DNA from 2 places in the Microbacterium sp. BE35 genome. Region 2 is predicted to be linked to the other one. Evidence: predicted binding sites of a transcription regulator. Region 2 holds the regulator's gene; the other holds the start of a gene.

Region 1 (3,408 bases), on a different contig from region 2:
ACGCGCACTCCGACTCCTCCGAGCACTCCCACCACGGCTACATCACCGACAAGGACAAGTACCTCAATCGCCTCAAGCGCATCGAGGGGCAGGCGCGCGGCATCCACAAGATGGTCGAGGACGAGAAGTACTGCATCGACATCCTCACGCAGATCAGCGCGCTGACCTCCGCGCTGGAAGCCGTCGCCGTGGGTCTGCTGGATGACCACCTGCGCCACTGCGTGGTGGATGCCGCGCGCCTGGGCGGCGCCGAGGCCGACGCGAAGATCACCGAGGCCACGCAGGCCATCGCCCGCCTGGTGCGCTGAGCGCTAGGCCGCGACGCGGCTGCGGCGGGCGTGGATCAGCGAATCGACCGTGAGGACGACGAGCGCCACCCACACGAGACCGAAGCCGATCCAGCGCTCGAGGGGCATCGGCTCGCCGAGCAGGAGCCAGCCCACGAGGAACTGCAGGACCGGCGCGACGAACTGCAGCAGCCCGATGGTCGTGAGCGAGACGCGGCGCGCGCCCGCGGCGAAGAGCAGCAGCGGCACCGCGGTGATGACACCCGTCAGGCTGAGCAGCACGGTGTGCTGCCAGCCGTCCGCCCCCATCGTGAGCCCCTCGGTCGCGCCGACGATCACGAGCACCACCACCGCGATCGGGGTGAGCCACAGCGTCTCGAGAGTCAGGCCGCTCACGGCGTCGACCGACGGCCCGACCTTCTTCTTCACGAGGCCGTAGACGCCGAAGGATGCCGCGAGCGTGAGCGCGATCCACGGGAAGGCGCCATACCCGATCACGATCACGGCGACCGCCGCCGCCGCGATGCCGATGGCGACCCACTGCGTCGGCCGCAGGCGCTCGCGCAGCACGAGCACGGCGAGCAGCACCGTCGCGATCGGGTTGATGAAGTAGCCCAGGCTGGTCTCGATCACGTGGCCGTTCAAGGCCCCGTAGATGAACACCTGCCAGTTGACGTAGATCAGCAAGCCCGCGATCACGGTGAGGCCGAGCACCCTCGGCTGCCGGAAGATCGCCGCAAGCCGCGGCCACGTGCGGGTCACCGTGAGCAGCAGCGCGCAGAAGACGAGCGACAGCAGGATGCGCCACGCCACGATCTCCCACGGACCGGTGGGCGCCAGGAGCAGGAAGTACAGCGGGAGGAAGCCCCACAGCAGGTACGCGGAGAACGTGAAGACCCCGCCGAGCCGGCGTTCCCGGGCTTCGACGGTGTCGGACACGACCCTGCGGGTGCCGGTGGTGACGCCCAGGTCGAGCGCCGTCGAATCGTCGAGCCCGTCCACCACGTCGCGACCGGGAAGCGAAGACTGCTCGTGACTCACTGCGTCAGCCTACGCCCGGCCCACCGGGGCGCGCTCCGCAGCCGAAGGGTCCCAGCATCCGTTCTCCGTCATCCGTGGTGTCATTCCTGCCACCGTCGGACGACCCGCTCCTCCCCTCCCCTCGCATCGCCTCGCTGCTCCGCAGTCACTTCTGGTGCGTTGCGGGCCATCGGCTCCCACCCTTTGTGACCGCGGAGCACATCGTGTCGTGCACGCAGACGACGAAAGGGCCGAATGCCGAAGCATCCGACCCTTTCGGGGTGCGCGTGGTGCGCGAGAACTCAGCGAACGACGACCGCGAGGACGTCGCGAGCCGACAGGACGAGGAACTCGTCGCCGCCGAACTTGACCTCGGTGCCGCCGTACTTGCTGTAGATCACGCGGTCGCCGACGGCGACGTCGAGCGGGATGCGGTTGCCGTTGTCGTCGATACGACCCGGGCCCACCGCCACGACCTCGCCCTCCTGGGGCTTCTCCTTGGCGGTGTCGGGGATGACCAGACCGCTGGACGTGGTCTGCTCGGCCTCGACCTGCTTGATGACGATGCGGTCCTCGAGCGGCTTGATGGAAACCGACACGGTCTACCTCTTCTTTCTTGAGACTAAGACTCGTTAGCACTCTGACGTTGAGAGTGCTTACGTCAGTCTAGGCAACCGGCTGGCACTCATGCAACGTGAGTGCCAATGCATGTCATGCACGCTCCGCCTGAGCCCGAGCGCGACCGGACAGATCCGGCCCCGATGTATCAGCCCGCCCACCCGGCGGCTCCTGGAGACATGGCCACGGAACGCAACCCCCTCTCGCAATACGTGAGCCTTGGTGGTAGACCTGACGTCATCGGGGGTTGTGTCCTGAACCTGGGGATTTTCGGGCGATGACGAAGAGTTTCACGCTCGCTGTGGACATCGGCACCAGTAGGACTGCCGCATCCACAGCGATGACAGATGCAGAAGGAAACGTCGAGACGGCGCGGTTCGCGCTGGGGCGACAAGCGGACAGCGCGCCGACGGCGGTGTTCGTCGCCGACGACACCCTGCTGTACGGCGAGGCTGCTGAGAGACGCGGGCTCGCACAGCCCGAACGGCTGGTGCGCGAGTTCAAGCGCCGGATCGGCGACGACGTGCCGGTGGTGGTCGCCGGCCGCCGGCTCGCGACCGAAGAGCTGTTCGCAGGCATGGTGGCGTGGGTGGTCGAGGCCGTCGCCGAACGCGAAGGGCGCCACCCCGACGCGATCGTCGCCACCGTCCCGGTGACGTGGGGCGACTACCGCCGCAGCCTCGTCGTGGCCGCCCTGGCTGCCGAGGTGTCGTGCCCGGTGACGCTCGTCGCCGAGCCCGTCGCGGCGGCGTGGCACTACCACGCCACGTCCGCGCTCGACGGCGACCGCGTGCTGGCGGTGTACGACCTGGGCGGCGGCACCTTCGATGCGGCGCTGGTGGGCGCCGCGCCGGACGGCACGCTGCAGATCATCGGATCGCCGGCGGGCATCCCCGACTTCGGGGGCGCGGACTTCGACGATCTCGTGGTGCGCCATACGATCGCCGCCGCCGGCCTCTCGACGGCGGACCTCGCTGCCGATCCCGAGGCGCGCGTCGCGCTCGCGGCGCTGCGACGCGAGTGCGTCGAAGCAAAGGAGGCGCTCTCGTTCGACTCCGAGGCCGCCATCCCGGTCTTCCTGGGTGGCGCGGGAACGACCGTGCGCATCACGCGAGCCGAGTTCGAGGCTCTCATCGAACCGGGGATCGAGCGCACCATCGACGTGCTGCATTCGCTGCTCGAGACCAACGACATCGGCGCGCGCCTGGACGCGATCCTGCTCACCGGCGGCTCCTCACGCATCCCGCGCGTCGCGCAGCTGCTGTCGGACCGCCTCGATGCCCCGATCGCGGTGGATGCCGATCCCAAAGCCATCGTGGCGCTCGGCGCCGCCCGCATCGTCGCCGGCGGGCACGCTCACCGTGCGCCCGCCGGGACTGCGGCGGTGTTCGGCGCGGGAGTGGCTGCTGCCGCGGTCACCGCGCCGGCCGATGCCCTCGACCTCTCACCGGCCACCGACGCGGAAGTCGCGGCATCCGGGTTC
Region 2 (3,408 bases):
GGTCGGCTTCGCGCTCGGGACCGTCAGCGACTCCGTGGTGAGCGGCGAGGAGTCGTTCATGCTCGACTGGTACGACAACGACGAGGTGTGGTTCACCGTCCGCGCGTTCGACGCGCCCCGTGCCGTGCTGTACCGGATGCTCCCGGGGCTCACGAAGCGCCGTCGTCGCGAGCTGTTCACGCGGTACCTGCGCGCGATCTCGCCGCTGTACACGACCCCCGCGTGAGGCGCTGATGGGCTCCGCTCTTCCGCTCGGCGAGCCCGTTCCCTCGGACGGCTCGCTGCCGCCCGGCACGCGCATCGATCCGGCCGCCGACTTCAGCGTGTATCTGCACGTCCCCTTCTGCCGTGTCCGCTGCGGCTACTGCGACTTCAACACGTACACGTCGTCCGAGCTGCGCGGCGCCCGACAGGACGAGTACGCCGACACGCTCCTTCGTGAGATCGCGCTGTCGGCGCCCGTTCTCGAGCGCGCCGGAGGCAACCGCCCCGCGTCGACGGTGTTCTTCGGCGGCGGCACGCCGACTCTCCTCCCGCCCGGCGACCTCGCACGCATGCTGGCCGGCGTGCGCGACACGTTCGGCATCGCCGACGGCGCCGAGATCACGGTCGAGGCCAACCCCGACACGGTGACGCCTGCGGTGGCGGCCGAGCTCGCGGCATCCGGTGTCACGCGCCTGTCCATCGGCATGCAGTCCGCCGTCCCGCACGTCCTGGCCGCCCTCGATCGCACGCACGATCCCGACAACGTCCGCACCGCGGTGGCTGCGGCGCGCGAGACGGGGCTCGACGTCAGCGTCGACCTCATCTACGGCGCTCCGGGCGAATCGCTCGACGACTGGCGCACCTCGCTCGAGGCGGCTGTGTCCCTCGAGTCAGACCACATCTCCGCGTACGCGCTCATCATCGAGGACGGGACCAAGCTCGCCCGCCAGATCCGCCGTGGCGAGGTCGTCGCACCCGACGACGACCTGCAAGCCGACATGTACGAGCTCGCCGACGATCTGCTCGGGGAAGCAGGGTTCGATTGGTACGAGGTGTCGAACTGGGCGCGCGGCGACGCGCACCGCTCCCGCCACAACCTCGCCTACTGGGTCGGCGCCGATTGGTGGGGCTTCGGCCCCGGCGCGCACAGCCACGTCGCGGGCGTGCGGTTCTGGAACGTCAAGCACCCTGCCGCCTACGCGCAACGGCTGGCCGCGGGGCAGTCGCCGGCCGCCGGACGGGAGATCCCGGATGCCGCGGCCAGGAACCTCGAGAGCATGCTGCTGCGCACCCGCATCCGCGAGGGGCTCCCCGTCGAGGAGCTCCTCGGCGAAGGCCGTCACGCGGTAGCCGCGCTGATCGCGGACGGACTCATCGAGGGTCCTGCCGCCCTGCGCGGGAGGGTCGTGCTCACGCGGCGTGGGCGTCTGCTCGCCGATGCGGTGGTGCGGGCGCTCACCGATTAGCCCGGAGCGATCGTGCGTGGGACGGCTTCGCAATCTGTCTCGGCGTCGCTCGACGATCCTGACAGGGCCATCGGATAGAATTGGCACTCCAGTCATGCGAGTGCCAGCTGCGGCGTGAGGAGGCGGGATGGTCAGCGAACGGGGTCTGCAGGTGCTGCGGGCGATCGTCCAGGACTACGTCGACACGCGCGAGCCGGTCGGCAGCAAGGCGATCGTCGAACGGCACGCCTTCGGAGTGTCGGCCGCGACGATCCGCAACGACATGGCGCTGCTCGAGGACGAAGAGCTCATCGTCGCACCGCACACCTCGTCGGGCCGCGTACCGACGGACAAGGGCTACCGCGTCTTCGTAGACCATCTCGCGGAGCTCCGGCCGCTGTCGCCGGCCCAGCGGGCGGCCATCGCCTCGTTCCTCGACGGCTCCGGCGACCTCGACGACGTCCTCGTGCGCACCGTGCGCGCCCTCACGCAGCTGACCGGCCAGGTCGCGATCGTGCAGTACCCCTCGTTCGCGCGCGCGACGGTCACCCACGTCGAGCTGGTCCAGCTCGGCGGCGGACGGATGCTGGTGATCGTCGTCACCGACACGGGACGCGTGTCGCAGCGCCTGACCTTCGTCGGCGAGGAATTCGACGACGTCGACCTCGCGCACATCCGTGCGGGGCTCGGCACCCTGCTGGTCGGCCGGCCCGTCCGCGAAGGACTGCAGCGCATCGCCGAGCGCCTCGAAGGACGGGATGCGCAGGCTCCGGCGCACGAGCGCGCGACCGACGAGATCGTCCGCGCCGTCGCCGAGGAGCTCGAGGAGTTCCGCCAGGACAAGCTCGTGATGGCCGGCAGCGCCAACCTGGCACGCCGAGAATCCGACTTCCGCGGCAGCATCTATCCGCTCCTCGAGGCGATCGAGGAGCAGGTGACGCTGCTGCGGCTGATGGGGGAGATGGTCGCCGACGAGCAGGGACTCGCGGCGAGCATCGGCCGCGAGAACGAGGCGTTCGGCCTGGCCGAGGCATCCGTCGTCGCCAGCGACTACGACGCGACGGGCTCTCTCGCCCGCGTCGGCGTGCTGGGCCCGACGCGCATGGATTACCCCACGAACCTCGCGACGGTCCGCGCCGTCGCGCGCTATCTCACGCGCATGCTCGAGCAGGACGACAGCTCCCGCTGACGCACGCGCGCACACACGATCCCGCGGCGCGGCCGCGGCAGGAAGGCGAAAGTGGCTGACCACTACGAGGTCCTCGGCGTCTCACGCGACGCCTCCACCGACGAGATCAAGAAAGCGTACCGGCGGCTGGCCCGTCAGCTGCACCCGGATGTGAACCCGGGCGAGGAGGCATCCGAGCGCTTCAAGCTCGTGACGCACGCGTACGACGTCCTCAGCGACCCCGAGCAGCGCGCCCGCTACGACATGGGCGGCGGTGACTCGCCGTTCGGCGGCGCCGGCGGCTTCGGCGGGTTCAACGACATCTTCGAGACGTTCTTCGGCGCGGCGGGCGGCTCGCGCGGGGGCCGGCCCCGATCGCGCCGCGAGCGCGGCCAGGACGCCCTCGTCCGTGTCACGCTCGAGCTCGGCGATGTCGTGTTCGGCACGCACCGCGACATCGAGGTCGACACGGCCGTGGTGTGCGAGACCTGTCAGGGCTCCTGCTGCCAGCCCGGGACGAGCCCCGTCACGTGCGACATCTGCCACGGCACCGGCAATGTGCAGCGACAGGTGCGCAGCCTCCTCGGCAACGTCGTCACGACGCAGCCGTGCAACGTGTGCCAGGGCTACGGCACCACCATCCCGTACCCGTGCGCCACCTGCCAGGGCCAGGGCCGCGTGCGCGCCCGCCGCACCGTGTCGCTCGACATCCCGGCCGGCGTCGAGACCGGGCTCCGCCTGCAGCTGCCGGGCTCGGGCGAGGTCGGCCCGGCCGGCGGCCCCAACGGCGACCTGTACATCGAGGTCACG

Evidence for each region. The regulator HrcA, encoded in region 2, represses chaperone genes, less so after heat shock. The targets are predictions, from matches to a motif close to TTNGCACTCGNNNNNNNCGAGTGCNAA.
Region 1: a site for HrcA is predicted at 1,986-2,012, ahead of groES (co-chaperone GroES). Genes of this name have one in related genera too.

Annotation. Positions count from the first base shown of each region.
Region 1 covers NZ_JAVDXD010000002.1:337,162-340,569, reverse strand. The annotation lists gene J2Y46_RS07825 (metal-sensitive transcriptional regulator) at 1-308, shown strand, start outside; gene rarD (EamA family transporter RarD) at 312-1,226, opposite strand; gene groES (co-chaperone GroES) at 1,610-1,906, opposite strand; gene J2Y46_RS07810 (Hsp70 family protein) at 2,266-3,408, shown strand, end outside.
Region 2 covers NZ_JAVDXD010000003.1:446,587-449,994, forward strand. The annotation lists gene J2Y46_RS13540 (DUF1990 family protein) at 1-226, shown strand, start outside; gene hemW (radical SAM family heme chaperone HemW) at 234-1,451, shown strand; gene hrcA (heat-inducible transcriptional repressor HrcA) at 1,579-2,619, shown strand; gene dnaJ (molecular chaperone DnaJ) at 2,671-3,408, shown strand, end outside.